DNA from 2 places in the Bacillus sp. 01N45 genome. Region 2 is predicted to be linked to the other one. Evidence: riboswitches for the same ligand, from Rfam matches in the RefSeq annotation. Region 2 holds a riboswitch; the other holds the start of a gene.
The links. Region 2 has a riboswitch for magnesium ahead of AC1DMU_RS08115 (P-type ATPase actuator domain-containing protein). Riboswitches for the same ligand answer to the same signal wherever they lie in the genome.

Region 1: it holds a riboswitch for magnesium, as region 2 does, so the genes downstream of both, mgtE (magnesium transporter) here and AC1DMU_RS08115 (P-type ATPase actuator domain-containing protein) in region 2, are expected to answer to the same signal.

What each region holds. Positions count from the first base shown of each region.
Region 1 covers NZ_JBFTQW010000018.1:55,860-64,181, forward strand. Annotated here, with positions in the region: gene AC1DMU_RS27310 (MFS transporter) at 1-1,034, shown strand, start outside; gene AC1DMU_RS27315 (phosphodiester glycosidase family protein) at 1,746-2,843, opposite strand; gene mgtE (magnesium transporter) at 3,004-4,332, opposite strand; M-box (ykoK) riboswitch at 4,614-4,779, opposite strand; M-box (ykoK) riboswitch at 5,093-5,269, shown strand; gene AC1DMU_RS27325 (FtsW/RodA/SpoVE family cell cycle protein) at 5,455-6,573, shown strand; partial or broken gene AC1DMU_RS27330 (serine hydrolase) at 6,829-7,104, opposite strand.
Region 2 covers NZ_JBFTQW010000003.1:76,129-84,450, reverse strand. Annotated here, with positions in the region: gene AC1DMU_RS08125 (glutathionylspermidine synthase family protein) at 1-866, shown strand, start outside; gene AC1DMU_RS08120 (DUF350 domain-containing protein) at 863-1,249, shown strand; M-box (ykoK) riboswitch at 1,375-1,540, shown strand; gene AC1DMU_RS08115 (P-type ATPase actuator domain-containing protein) at 1,883-2,608, shown strand; gene AC1DMU_RS08110 (5'-3' exonuclease) at 2,739-3,605, shown strand; gene AC1DMU_RS08105 (FbpB family small basic protein) at 3,977-4,105, shown strand; gene AC1DMU_RS08100 (acyltransferase family protein) at 4,433-5,626, shown strand; gene AC1DMU_RS08095 (YveK family protein) at 5,627-6,370, shown strand; gene AC1DMU_RS08090 (CpsD/CapB family tyrosine-protein kinase) at 6,357-6,977, shown strand; gene AC1DMU_RS08085 (sugar transferase) at 6,996-7,634, shown strand; gene AC1DMU_RS08080 (oligosaccharide flippase family protein) at 7,672-8,322, shown strand, end outside.

The DNA of each region.
Region 1 (8,322 bases), on a different contig from region 2:
TATTTACATTATGTTATGCAATATCCGCTCCACTGTTTGCTTCTCTCTTAGCGGGTAAACCTATAAAAAAAGTTCTATTGATTTCTATAATTATATTTGGTCTTGCAAATGCATTAACTGCAGTATCTCCAAACTTTTCGGTATTCTTAATATCAAGGGCAATTGCTGGTGTTGGTGCTGGATTATTTTCTCCTTTAGCTGTCGCAGGCTCAACTATGTTAGTACCTGTAGAAAAGAAAGGACGAGCACTTGGCTTAACAATCGGTGGCATGAGTATGGGAACTGTATTAGGTGTTCCTATAGGCCTTTATATCGCAGACAAGTTTGATTGGCAATCAGCAATGTGGTTTGTGGTACTACTTAGTTTAATCGCTGCTATTAGTATTCTTAAGTTTCTACCACATGTTCCAGTCACAGCACCACCTGCTATGAAAGAAAGACTTGCAATGTTTTTAGATAAAAGAGTTACTATCACTGTTTTAATAACATTCTTTGCAAGTATTTCAAGTTTAGGTTTATATACCTATCTATCTCCATTACTACAAGATCTTGATAACTCAAGTGATTTAACAATTTATTTATGGGCTTGGGGATTGGGTGGATTATTTGGAAGTATAACAATTGGATATTTAATTGATTACTTCAAAAAACCAAAAACTTTAATGGCTCTTATTTTAATTATTTTAACTGTCTCAGTTGTATGTATTCCGATAATGATTAATCTAACAATTATAAAGTACTTACCATTTTTCATATGGGGAGCAATGGGATGGGCATCAGGAGCACCACAGCAACATATTTTATTATCCTATCAACCTAAACATGGAAGTGCAGCCGTGGCCCTCAATAGTTCCATTAACTATCTAGGAAGTTCGGTAGGTGCCACATTAGGTGGAGTAGTAATTTCTCTTGGAATGGGGACTATGGCTCTAATCTACTTTGCGATAATTTCTATGATTATTTCATTAGGCCTACAATTTTATAGCATGAGAAGTAATACCTTTAAAATAGCTACTACTAAAAAAGCTGTTTAAAATAAATCTATTACAGTTATAAAATATAGAGATGGGTATTAATTAATCTGCATCTTTTTATAGAGAAACAAAAAGAAGACGGTTCTTTTGAAACCGTCTTCTTAAAATAATAATACCATCTATCATATACCTAGTTATTTAATGTTTTTTTATTAGAGAATTTGATTAAACCATTTATATTTCTATCATTCCTCTATTATTTCATATTCATCTGAAATAATATTTTAATCCCACCATATTTATAAATAAGCACCGATTTTTATATTAAATTCTTTATTTTATCTAGTTATCCCGAAAAAACAGGCTTTCAGATTCGTTTGTATCATCTTTTAAACACCACGACAATATTAAAACATGTACAACAACTTAAATGTCTATTTTAAGTTGTAAAGGTGTTTAAAAAGAAAGCGACTGTTTTTAAACGGTTTTGCTAAGAAATTTCTATTTACTATAAGCTAATCTTTCCATTTTTTTCCTTGATTTCTTCTAAGTCCTTTTTAACTCCCTTTTCTTTTGTAATATGCTTCATTTTTAATGAATGTAATTAGTATACATTCATTATACTTATTTTAACTTTTTGAAGAATTTCCATATGATTGAGTGTTTCTATAAGCACTTCATTAATATAGATTAAATGGTAAAAGTATTAATTTAAAACCTCTTTGGATGTTAGTCTTTAAACTTTAATTAAACCTTCATTTTCTTAGAAATTTATAAATCAGTTGAAATATTTATATCAAATTCATCTGGTATTTTAGCATCTATTTTTTTCCCATCTATTGTCATCCTTATTTTCTGTTTCGGATTTGCTGTTACCACCCAAGCATTAGGTAAATAACGATCTTCATGTGATAATGTAGAAGGTGAATTTATAACCTTTCCTCCTAAATATAGAGTAGCAGAAGAACCACCATCCATAGCCATTGCATTTATAGCACCTTTTTCATATAGAATATCTTGACACTCTTTTAACGTAGCCCCTATACTATGCCTCTGTCTACCGTCAATGACTAGAAACATAATTGTGCCATCTTCTTTTTGGGCCATAATACTTCGTGGGGCAGAACCCCAACCACCGTCTCCTTCTGTAATCATTTTTTCTCCATTTACAATTAACTGTGGCATAAATCCTGCTGCTGAAACGACTTGTTTATCCAAAAGTTGTTGGGTAGAATAATTTCCTGTTATCATTTGCCCAAACTTTGTTAAACCCGTAATAATTGTAGGGGTATTTCTATCCATATTCGTATCAATAGCTTTCCCATTTTCTATTACTATTCCAGTTGCAACATTTCCTCCACCCCTTCCTGTTTCATCAGCAAATCCACTTGCATTCACAGCCACAAGTGCATGATTACGCTTTGCCATTACGCTAATTTTTTCTCCTCTGTTAGCGCCCTGGGTTCCTTGATGGCTAACAAGTTTAACATTGAAGGGATTGCTAATAGTAACTAATTTTCCTTCAAAAAGAAAGCGACTATCTTTGTTACTTTTAATCGTTTCTACATCAATTTCTAATGGCTGATTTTTAAATTCTTCTAATCTTTTTCCTGCTATTTTTTTATAAATATGCTCATCACTATTTGACCATTTTGGATGATTAATTCTATCTTGCAATTTATCTAGTTCCTTTTGGGATAGGAATGTATACTTCGCATATTGTGGATGCTGAGAAGTTAGTATACTCCCAGCCATTGTTATGCGAAGCTCTCGGCCATAGCTAGTACCAAATAATATTCCTGTTCCGATAAGTATGAAAATAGACAATAGAAGCAAAATTCGTTTGAAAATTTTTCTGAGATGTTTCATAGTTTTATCCTCCAACATTCATTACATTCAATAAATCCATTAAAATATTATTTACCTCAAGACAAAAGTGTTTGATCTTCTCATTCCTGAATTCTTCACTATATTTTAGTAATCAAGGTAAAATACTTATTCCCTATTTCGTTTTTATTTCAGTGTATATTTACAAATTTAATAACGTTTTTGCAACCATGAAATAAATTACTAATCCTGTTCCGTCAACAAATGTTGTAATAAATGGACCTGAAACAACTGCAGGATCTAGTTTTAATTTTCTTAGAATCAAAGGTAAAACAGCTGCTACAAGAGAGGCCCAAATAACAATAAATAATAAAGTAATTGCTACAACTTGCGCAACTTCTGTTCCAACTCCTAACATATAAGCACGAGTGAGCCCAGCTATCCCAAGTGCAAGTCCAAGAAGCATACCAATTGCAAATTCTTTTTTCATTACACGGAAAATGTCTTTAAATTTCACCTCTCCAATACCAATTGCACGAGTAATTGTTGCTACAACCTGTGTTCCTGTATTCCCTCCAGTACCTACTAATAATGGAACAAAGAAAGCAAGAGCAACTACAGTTTCAATTTCGTCTTCAAAATACTTTAATACTGTACCTGTATATGCCTCAGCAACAAAAAGAAGTAATAACCATGGTAGACGTTTTAGGAAAATGCTCCAAATACTAGCTTCAAAGTAAGATTGATTCAATGGTTCACTTCCGCCTAACTTTTGAATATCTTCTGTAGCTTCTGCTTCCATAACATTCATTACGTCATCAAATGTTATAATACCAATCATTTTATTATTTGCTGTTGTCACAGGTATTGCTGCTAAATTATAATTCAGTAGCTTTTTTACAACTTCTTGTTGATCAACTTCAGCTTGTACTGAAATTACCTCTTGAATCATGATAGTAGATAATATCTCTTCATCTGCTGCTAGTAATAACTCATGTATGGAAACGATTCCCACAAGATAACCATGACTATCAAGAACATAACTATACGATATTGATTCTACATTTTCAGAATGTTCCCTAATGTACTTCAATGTCATTTTTACTGACCAATTTCCTCTAACTGCAACAAAATCACTTGTAACAAGACTTCCTGCCGTTTCAGGTTTGAAAGTCATCAATTTTTTTACGTTATGTTTTGTAATTTTATCTAGATACGCCATTAATTTAGCCTGTTTTTCCGGATGAACCGCTAGCAGTAAATCTACTAATTCATCAATCGGTTGTAAAGTTAGTAACTTTTTAGCTTTATTTTCAGATAAGTGAATTAAGATATTATATTTTTCTTCTACACTCATATATTGAAGAATTTTAGAGCTTTTTAATACAGGAATCGTATTTAGCAATACGACTTGATCTTCAATTGAAAACCGTTTTACTTCTTGCGCAACATCAAACGAAGGAAGACGTAAAACCTTCTCTGCATCCAAATTATTTTGGGTTACAAGTAATTCATTTAATAATTTCTTCATGTTAACTCCTCCTCATATTGCTAAGGGAGACTCTAGAGTTTCATGAGTGGTTTTGTTTTATTTTATCTGTCTTAGATTTTTTATTAGAGCAATAATAGTTACATTGCAATCAATTCATTAATTAGAATTACCTCCTTTTTGAATATAGACAAGATAAAAATAAATAAAATTAAACAGAAAAACCTTTACTCAAAAAGGAGTAAAGGTTTTTTCACAATACAAATAAATGATTATTAAGACAGCTCTGCCAAAATCACAGAGGTGCCTTTCTATCAAATCGTATACCACTCCCTCGTTGAGTTTTAGCACTGTATAGCATAGGTTTTTATAACCAGCTACATTAAGAAGGGCCTTAATCCGACCGTTCCTGTTGACCCATTGGCGTCTCTCGACATTTTTGGGCAGCAGCGTTTCTCTATACAGGAGCCTCACCTAACAAAGTTTATTGAATTACTTCAAAATTTAAACCAGAATTTAATTTTTGTCAACTCACTTTCAATTCCATTCTTAAAAAAATCTTCTTTTATGATTAAAATCTTCTTTACTGTTTATCAAATTTATATGCTTAAACTACTTAATCAAACTATACACTACAAGTCTAAAATATGTACTTATACGGAATGATTACATACATTTTCTCACAACATTTCTCAAAAGATTATAACGCTATAAAACATATAATTTTAGCAATACGGTTACTTGACAAGAAAAAAATATATATTTATGCTTGCTACACGAAACAAATACATAAAATTTATACCGCTGAACCTGTTAGGTGAGGCTCCTATACAAACACAGGCTATTGCCCAAAAATGTCGAAAGACGCCAATGGGTAGAACAGGAATTGTCGGGTTAAGGCTCTTCTTAAGATAGCTAAGTGATGAATTTTCATTACTTTACGTTGTATAGTGCCAAAGCTCTACTAGGGGGAAAAAGCCTTATTTAGTCATGCCATTTTGAATCCCCCTAGTTACATATTAGGGGGATTTTTGCGTAAGAAAACAGGGGGTAAGTGATAGAATTTTCCTAAACAAAAATCCTATTTAGTAATTGACGAGAACAAGGTTTTATTCATTAGCAAATGCAATATTATGTTTTGTTTTAAATCAGGAGGATATTAAAATGAAAAAAATATTAAAACTGGATTATCTATTGCTCCTCCCTCTATTCATAACATGTACTTTAGGTATTATCATGATGTATAGTGCGAGCTCCATTGTCGCTGTCCAACATTACGGTTATAACAGTAGACATTTTGTTGATTCTCAATTAACAAAGCTAATTTTAGGAGCAATAGGGTTAATAGTTTGTGCCATACTCCCATATGAAATATGGAAAAAACGAATAGTCTCAATCTTTATTATAGTTGGTGGGATTTTTTTATTAATTATGGTTTTATGGAAAGGAAAAGTGGTAAATAATGCTCAATCATGGATCTTTGGAATACAACCAGCTGAATTTCTTAAATTAGGAACAATACTCGTAACAGCCCGTTTTTTTGCATTACGACAAGAACAAGCTAAAAACAGCTGGAGTGGTAACGGAAAACTTTTATTTTTTTTAGCTACAATTTTTTTTCTTATCTTTAAACAACCAAATTTAGGATCAGCACTTTTAATATTAGGTATAGGTTTTAGCATATTTCTTTGCTCAGGAATACATATAAATCTACTAATCAAAAGAACTGCTATTGGTTCTATTTTGTGGTTACCTATTTTATATTTTTTAATTCAATATAGTTTGTCAGAAGTTCAAAAGACACGTATTACTACGATTTTTAATCCCTTTGTTGATGCACAAGGAAATGGATACCAGCTTGTAAATTCTTTTATTGCCATTGGCTCTGGAGGAATCACTGGTCGTGGATTTGGAAATAGCATACAAAAAACAGGGTATCTTCCGGAACCACATACTGATTTTATAATGGCAATAGTTTCTGAGGAACTAGGATTTATTGGTGTATTTATTCTATTGGCTGGAGTTTTGACTATAGTACTTCGCTCCTTAAAAATTGCACAATTATGTGGAGATCCCTTTGGCAGTTTTATAGCAATTGGTATAGGATGTATGATCGGTATGCAATCTGTTGTAAATTTAGGTGGTATCACAGGATTATTTCCTCTTACGGGTACTCCATTTCCGTTTATAAGTTTTGGTGGAAGTTCTTTAATGGTCAATTTAATAGCAATAGGTATATTACTTAATATTTCAATTTCCAATAAAATTAATTTTGATAATTAGAATATTTAGTTTTAAAATGTAACATTATTTTTACAATTATTTTTTTAAAATTATAAAATTCAACGCTATTAATTAATCTATATTCAAAGAATTTCTAATTAATTTTTTAACTGTATGAATATTAACATCTATATTCATTTTAATACCTAAAAAGGCAGGCATAAATTTATGCTTGCCTTCCGTTCTCAAAATTAATTACACCTAAAACAACGTGGGATAAAGCAAATCTAAATACTGATTTCTACCCTCTATTTTTTACTTTTCTAAAACAATTTCTGCTATTTCATTAGCATATTTTTTAGAATCAAATCTATCATAGTTACTTAGGACTACAACAGACAAATATTCTTTTGGAAACCGCATGAAGTGTGAACGATAACCCGCCGAAATTCCTTAATATTCCAATTACCGGCAGTTAAAACCTTTTTCAACACCCAGTCCAAAAGCATAGTCTTCATTATCAATAATCTTCTTTCCAGTTGGAGCAATTTCCGGACCTATTTCGCTTATTCTTTTAACATGGTCTTTTCCACTTTATTTATGAAAAAATAAAATTTTTATATAAAAGACACATAATTAAACAAACATAACTACATATGATATATTGTATCCTCTCTTTTTAGATTGAATAGTCTTTACAAAAGGGCACTTTCCTAAGTGCTCTTCTAGTTACATACCAAATAGCGTTTTTGTTTAAAATAATCGCTACAGAATAATTGGACACATTCCCCAATTTATTTATCCTTAAATCCATGTTAAAACCCGTTGTGAGTATTATGACATAACTCAACCCAGTGAAGCACTGTAACATTTCATACAGGGCTTCTTTTTTCATCAAGCCGTTAGTTAATTGCACCGACTACCTTAACGTACAAAGTTACGTTTTTGTTAAATTTCTTTAAAATTATATATACTTATAATCAATAATTAGTTATACCATTAAAATTCCTAATAGTTAATATTATTGAATCGACAATTGCAATAACTTTACTTCCAACATAGTAATACTTCTCGATTCTCACCCCCTTGGAGCGCACCTTGGGATTGATTCAATTTAAATAAAGATTTTGTTTCAAAGTTGCACCATCATTAAAAACATACATACAATATCATGTGCACTTTTTTTCTATATAAATCTTGATCAAAGAGCACTTTGAAAAGTGCTTGTTTTATTTAAAAACTACACCAAAGTGAAAGAAATACGCATACAATGTCGTGTATTCTTTTTCAATGTTTGTTTAGGTGAAAGAGCACTCTCCAGGGCGCTCTTTCATTTTTAGAAAGGATTTTGTTTAAAATATAAAAATAAAAACATATTTAGTTAAACCACTCATATACTTTTATAGGTGTTGTCATTTGGTTATGGAGTGCTCATTAGGCACTCCTATTTTTATGCTTACTAAATAACTACTTTGTTAAAATGAACACTTTATATTTTATAATTAGAACTTTTTAATATAAATACAAGCTGTAATCATTTTCTTTAAAGCTAAATCAATATCAAAAGGCACTGTACAATAGGAGAATTTCCGATTGTTTTACTAAAACATATTGAAGAAGTTTTTTATTGACTTAGAAGACAAAACAAGTTAGCTCGGCTGTCTTAGGACAAATTCGTTAGCTATCAAAAGTAATGATTAACCGAGATGTCCCCACTTCAAACAGTCCGTTAAGACGTTAAGTGGCAGGTAGTTCACAGAAGTATTATCTACTCAAATGTTCATTTTTTTCATTAAAAAGAAAGCACCT
Region 2 (8,322 bases):
AAATGAATGGAAAAGTTTGTGGAAAACTAGGCTATGATGATCCAAACTTGGGTCAAGAACGATTACTATCTTCTGGTGTTACAAAGGCCGTAATGGAAGCGACAAAGGGAATAGATAACCCAAATGTTGTTTTTACAGCACATCATGAACATATTGAGGATTGGAATACGACTATGTATTTGAGTCAGTTATGCCATGTTGAAAATAAAGTAGTGCCAATGTCAGAACTTAGAATTACAAAAGATGCTTTAGTGGATAGGGATGGAGTACAGATTGATATTTTATATCGCCAAACATATCCGATAGAAGATTTAATTGAGGATCAAGATCCTGAAACAGGAGACTTCGTAGGTGTGGAACTGTTGCAACTTGTAAAAGCCGGAAAGCTTTTTATAATAAATCCTTTGTCAGCATTTTTACTTCAGCCAAAATCAATTCAGTGTCTGATTTGGGGGTTAGCAGAAGAAAAGGCCTTTTATACAAATGAGGAACAACAGTGGATTAAAGAATATATGTTACCTACATATTTAGAACGAGATTTATTTTTGGGAAAAGGTTCTTTCGTTCAAAAACCTTCATTTGGTAGAGAAGGAGACACAATTACCGTTCGCGATAAGGACGAAAATATTATGATTCAAAATGCACACCAAACGTATAAAGCGTCACTGCCGATATTTCAAAAGTATACAGAACTTCCAGTCGTATCTTTGGAAACAGAGAAAGGGATGGAGAAACTGTCGTATGTGTTTGGTTCGTTTTTAATTGCTGGAAAAGCGAGTAGTATCGGTATTCGCGCTGGGGAAAAAATTACGGGGAATGAATCGTACTATTTACCGGTAGGTATAAAAAAGGAGGAAAGTATATGATTAATTTTTTATTATATTTAGCAGTAACACTGGGCCTTTTATGCATTGGTCTGTTCCTCATGGAAGTGACAACGAAAGTAAAAGAATTTAAGTTAATGGCCCAAGGGAATAAGGCGGTAAGCTATGTACTTGGAGGACGATTACTTGGGTTAGCTATTGTTTTATATTCGACAGCAGCTAATTCCATTTCACTTCTTGATATGGTTTCGTGGGGAGCCGTTGGGATTTTGGCTCAAATTATCGTCTTTTATTTAGCTGAGTGGCTTACACCACGCTTTAATATAAACAAAAGTCTTGAAGAAGATAATCAAGCAGTCGGTCTTTTTCTTATGTTTTTATCGCTTTCCATTGGGATTGTAATTGCTGGTTGTATAACTTATTAAAACCTTTACGTTTAGACGTAAAGGTTTTTATTTTATATACGTTAGTTCGCCATACCTTTCGAAAAAATTGTAGGCTACTGTTGACATCTATTTTAAATAAGAGTAACATTTTCTATGTAATAAAAATAAGTCTCTGTTAGGTGAGGCTCCTGTATAGAGAAATGCTACTGCCCAAAAATGTCGAGAGACGCCAATGGGTCAACAGGAATGATCGAATTAAGGTTTTTCTTAACGTAGCTGGTAATGTACCTATGCTATACAGTGCTAAAACTCGGTGAGGGAGAGGTCCGTAGATTTCTAATTGTTTAGGAATCGTTTATTTGTGTATGCCATGACCTTTACTCTTTTCGGAGTAAGGGTCTTTTTGTTACAAATCTATGAGTAACTTCATAGTATAAACTATAAAATTAAACGAGGAGGTGAGGAGCATGTCAAATTCTGACTCGGTTCCGTTACCCATATACTTCAAATCAAAAATATATGATGTAGGCAGGAAACGACTTGTTCCTCCCTCTATATTTATCATAATGTAGCGTTTATATGTATGTTTAAGCGCTAAACACTGTTACGGTAAAGTGGATAAATTGAGAAACAAAGCGTTTCTTCCTATGTTGTACAGGAGGAGACGATAATATGTTATATGCAAACAAAACTGTGGGTAACACGTCATATAAATTAAGTAAAAAATCAATGAAAGAACAAACAATGCTTCAAAAAAATAAAGATTTATTAATTGAAATCGCAACGAGAGATGTAAAATCTGTATTTGCGTATTTTAAAACAACAAGAGACGGATTATCTATGAAAGAGGCACAAAAACGCATTCAAGTATACGGCCGAAACGAATTAATTTCAAAAAGAGCGCGTATTGCGGAAGTAATGATGAAGCTAAGTGGAATGATTCCAGGTTTTTCAAAACAATATGTGCGTGATGGATTACAATGTGAGAAAATTACTGTGTCTCGAGTAGAATGTTCTAGTGTAACAGGTTTAAACGGTGAATTAAAAATGATGAATGTGCCAGTACAAGAGCTTGTTCCTGGGGATATGATTTTTCTTTCAGAAGGTGATACAGTACCAGCAGATGTACGTATCATTTACGCGAATGATTTATTAGTAAATGAATCCGTGCTAACAGGAAAAGATGCAAGTATTGAGAAATTTGAAAGTTGCTATCACCTTGAGCGTAAACGATTTATTCCTTTAAAACGAATGAAAGACTATAATCCACTTGAACTTGAAAACGTATGTTTCAAAGGGACTCATATTGTTGGCGGAAATGCAAAGGCTGTAGTTGTTTCGACTGGGAAAAATACGTATACAGGAATTCTTCATACTTGTTGTAGTAGAACGTCTTAATGTGTAAATGATGCTAAATATACAAAAACAATGTATAATAGACAAAGTTGAAAAAACGTAGAATGGTAATCTATTTATATAACCTTACGTGATGACGTGGGGTTATTATTTTTTTGGTAGGAGAGGGATTATGAAAAAAGTATTATTAGTTGATGGTATGGCACTATTATTTCGTGCTTTTTACGCAACAAGTGTCTACGGACAATTTATGAAACGACAAGATGGTACCCCTACAAATGGGATTCATGGTTATATGAAACATTTATTAACAGCTATGCAAGCAATTGAACCGACACATATCGTAACATGCTGGGATATGGGTAGTACGACATTTAGAACAGAATCGTTCTCGAATTATAAAGCGAATCGTGTAGCGCCGCCTGAAGAATTAATTCCGCAATTTGATTTAGTTCAAGAAATGACTGCGAAATTGTCTATTCCAGTTATCGGTATGAAAGGGTATGAAGCGGATGATTGTATTGGTACGCTTGCAAAACAATACTGTAATGAAGCGGAAGTTTATATTTTAACAGGCGATACGGATTTACTTCAGCTTGTTGATAAGAACGTTACAGTTATGCTCTTGCGCAAAGGAATTGGAAATTACGAATATTACACACCAGAGAAAATCATGGAAGAAAAAGGCGTAGAGCCGTGGCAAATCGTGCATGCGAAAGCGTTTATGGGAGATACGAGTGATAATTACCCAGGTGTAAAAGGTATCGGCGAAAAGACAGCGTATAAATTGATTCAAGAGCATGGAACAGTAGCAACCGTACTAGAAAATGTAGCAACATTAACGAAAGCGCAGCGCACAAAGATTGAAAGTGATTTAGAGAACTTAAATATTTCATTACAATTGGCACAAATTCATTGTGAAGTTCCAATTTCATGTTTACTAGAAGAAGGATTACACACAATGGATGAAGAAAAACTTAGATTCGTTTGTGAAGAAATGAATTGGGGAAGACCTGAAATATTAATCAATATGCTATAGATAGTTTTGAAAGAGGGGTGTTATATAAGTCAAACTTTGACTTATATAACACCCCTCTTTTTGTTTTTAAGAACAGTATAGTAGTAAATAAAATTATATCGAACTCAATTTTAAATATATAAATGTTTCGACAAAATATATTGATAGAAGTTGATGACAATAGCAACTTTTATAATGAAATGAAGCAATTTCAAAATGGTTTTAAGATGATCACATTTTTGTATGTTCACAAAGTTGTCAGAAAATAAATGGAATTTTCATATGAAGTTCAAATGGAATTCACAACAATCAATTATTATAAGGGCACACAGATAATTCCTTATCTTTTATATAAACCATCCCCCAAGGAGGACAATGAAAATGAGAAAAAAGTGAGAAAATCTTTTAAACAATTATTAATTGAAAATAAACAATCACTATTAAATAATAAAGAAAATATGAAAGAAATTGAAGAGAGAATTGAGAAACGACATGTAGCATATAGTGGTGCCAATAATTAAATAAAATAAAAAAGATAGCCTTTAAAGGCTATCTTTTTTATTTTATATTGAAAAACTCTATTCCTCTCTTTAATTTTGTAACTATGCAAGATGTTTTTATAGTGTTTTTCTGTCAATATTATTCATTTTTCGAGGTTGTAATTGGTATATATCAATTTTGAAGATTCACTATCCATAATATTACAAAAAATGTTACAATACATTCAAAATTACGCTATAAAATCATTTTAATATGAAAAATTGGAATGAAAAGAAAGGAGAGGAATATGAATAATGGTGTCGCTTTGAAATGATTATTATCATTTCAGTAGGAGTTGATGTAAAACGATGGATAGGTATGAAGAACTGGATTCTATACGAGGAATTTCTTCATTAATAGTAATGATTGGCCATCATTTAATGATTTTTTCAGTATTTCAAAATTACAGTTATGAAGATAATAAACCATTTGTTATTTATCTATTAAAAGAAACACCTGCTCGTCTAATTTTTAGTAGTGGTAACGAATCTGTTATTATCTTTTTTGTTTTGAGTGGATTTGTTTTGTATAGATCCATTCAAAAAAACTACGATAGCTATGGATCATTCCTTTTAAAGCGTATATGTAGAATCTATATTCCATATATCGTAGCAATAATTATAGCTATTTTATGCCAGACTACAATGAGTAAATATGGTATTTCTAATTTAAGTGAATGGTTTAATCGCTCATGGACGATTGAAAGTTCTTTAAGCTTAATAGCGCAACATATTTTATTAATTGGGAAATATAATACAGATGCATATAACGGCGTAATTTGGTCACTTGTTCATGAAATGCGAATATCGATAATTTTTCCGTTAGTTTTGATGGTTTGTTTACGAAAAACGTTGAGGTATTCATTATTGTCATTGTTTAGTTTTAGTATATGTTCTGTCGTGATTTTATTTTTATTTCACTCAAGTTTAACATTAACTAGTTATGCATTAACTCTGCATTACACAGTGCTGTTTTTACTAGGAGCACTAGTTGCGAAATATAAAAATAATTTAATAGTTTTTTATAGTAATCGTACTAAAAATGAGAAAATTGCATGGTTTTTATTTGCGGTTTTACTTTATATGTATGAAGGGCTTGTTGGAGAAATTAATTTGCTTAATAATTTTATATTTCGAGACTACGTAGTAGCGATAAGTGCATGTTTATTTGTCATATTAAGCTTGTCAGTATCAACTTTGTCATCCTTGCTACGTAATAAATACTTGTTATATTTGGGGAAGATTTCTTACAGTCTTTATTTATACCACATCATATCTTTATTTTCCCTAGTGTATATGCTTCATGAAATATTTCCGTTACCTATTGTTTTAATGTTATCGCTCATTCTTTCGTTTATACTAGCAATAATTTCTTATTTGTTTGTAGAAAAATTTGCATTCAGGATCGGAAAGTATATAACAAAGCAATCGAATTTAGAAAAGAAAAGACTATCTGCAGAAAGTGAGTTGCAGGATGTCATTCAAACAAAGGCGGTGAAATAATTGAAGCAAGAAATTAGTATGAAGGATTTTCAGCAGCTATTGAAAAGAAGAGTAGTAACAATTATTTTGACGATGTGTTGTGTAACAGGTTCTTTAATTCTTATTTCTATGTATATATTAAAGCCTTCGTATCAATATTCAACGCAAATTCTCGTTGGGAATTTAGATGGGTTTAATAAGGAAAATGCAGTGAATAAAACACAGGAAAATAAGCAACTTGTAACGTCGTATGTTGATATATTAAAAAGTCCACTCATTATTTCAACGGTTAAAAAAAATTTAAAATTAGAGCAATCAACTTATGAATTAGCACAAAAAATTTCAGTGGTGAATATGGACAACTCACAAATCGTTACTGTCACAGTAAAAGATTCGGATCCTACAATCGTCAAAGAAATTGTAAAGTCATTGGCAGAACAATCTCAAAAAAGCTTTCAACAGTATACGAATGTACAGGGGATAAAAATATTAACTGACCCTGAGTTACAGGAAAAAGCTGAAAAGTTGTTTCCGAAATTTCAACTTATCATTCCTATCTCTTTAATTGTTAGTTTTTTTGTTGGGATAGGTTTAGCTGTATTTCGAGATTATTTTGATGAGCGTATATACGTGGAACAAGATTTAGAGAAAATAACAACAGTATCTGTTATTGGTCACATAAATATGAAACCGAATAGAAAAAAGAAATCTACAGAAGTTGATGCGCAATCATCTATATATCGAGGTGAACATGTCGATGTTTAAGACAAAGAAAAAGCTGCCATTTAATCCGCATGATGCTTTTATGAAAGAGCAGTTTTATACGGTGTATCACGAGTTGAAAAAATCGGGGAAACAAGTGTTCACAGTTACTTCAACGAAGGATAGAGGTGTTATCGCGTCGCTTATAGTAAATCTAGGGGTAGTGTTTGCAGAGATGAAAAAAAAGGTGTTACTTATCGACGTGAATTTTTCTGATCCTAAACTACATCTACTATTACAAAGCAATTATACGAAAACAGTGAACGATATAATAAACGATTCCCCTTGTAGTTATGAATCTTTTTCTAGTAATTTATCTAAATACTTATATTGTATTCCTGCCCAAAAAACAGTACACACCGGAACGCCTTTAGTTGCTACGGATGAATTTGATCATGTAATGGCGAAGTGGAAAGAAGATTTTGATTATATTTTCTTGTATTCCTCTGAAGTATTTGAGCTTCCTGCTACGCACATGATTGCAGGGAAATGCGATGGAGTGGTCTTAGCAGTCAAAAAGCGAAAAGATTCCCTACGTAAGGTGCAAAAAGTGATAGCAAATATAAAGAGGAAAGAATGTGAATTAATAGGTATAGTTTTATATTCTTGAATGTGGGGGTAACGATCTATGATTCGTGAAACAAATCAAGCCAAGTTGTATACGATTCCGGCTCAAGAAAAGACCAGTATTTTGAATCGAAGTATAAAGCGCTTGTTTGATATTATATTTTCACTCATATTGTTACTATTAACGCTACCAATTATGTTGTTCTTTTGTATTATGATTGCTTTCGAAACAGCAGGAGCTCCAATTTATTTTCAAGAACGTTTAGGGATTAATGGAAGGAAATTTAATGTATTTAAATTAAGATCGATGGTAAAAGATGCTGAAATAAATGGACCACAATGGGCAAATGAAAATGATCCAAGAATTACTAAAGTTGGATCGTTTATAAGGAAAACGAGAATTGATGAGTTACCGCAACTTTTAAATATTTTAAAAGGTGATATGTCTTTTGTCGGACCAAGACCAGAGAGAGAGTATTTTTATAAACAATTTGATACGTATATTCCAGAATTCAAGGATCGTTTAATAGTGAAGCCAGGGTTGACAGGATGGGCACAAATAAATGGAGGATATAATCTTGATCCGAAAGAAAAGTTGAAATTGGATATGGAGTATATTGAATTGAAAACGATTAAGATGGATATTCGGATTTTATGTAAAACTGTTTTAATAGTATTGAACGGTAATGGTGCAAGATAAATATATGTAAGTAGGTTGCTTGCAAAGGAGAGCAGGTATGGGGAGATCTATTTTAAATAATATTATCCATCTATTTTATAGCACAATTTTAGCTAATCTTCTTCAGGCTGTGAGTTTAATTGTTTTAGCAAATTTTTTTAATGCACAAAATTATGGGATGTTTAGTGTTGCCATAGCAGTGACGTTTGTTATGTTATTTTTTACAGATTTAGGACTTACGAATACGTTTCTTCGAGAAGGGGCAAAAGATGGAGTAGACTTAGAGACAATTTTATCGTCGTATATAAAAGTAAGGATGATTCTACTTATTTTTATTTCTATAATCGGCTATATTGCTATTCATTATATGTATGCGGATAGAAATTTGATTTATATGATGATAAACGTAATGTTTTTCATGTTAATAGGATTAACTTGGCAAAATATAGGGATTGCCTACTTTCAGCTGACGGAGCGTATGAAGTATATAGCGCTTATTAAAGTTGTATCAGCGGCAGTTGTCATTATCATTACATGTTTTTGTATTTTCGTAGAGTTACCAGTTTATATAACTGCTCGTTTATATGGATTTGGTTATATGATTGGTGGTGTATTCAGCATATATGTAATGAAAAGAAAGACGAGTATGAATATGAAGGTCGTAATTCATAAAGCGTTATTTTGGCAATTGACACCTTTTATTATTAGT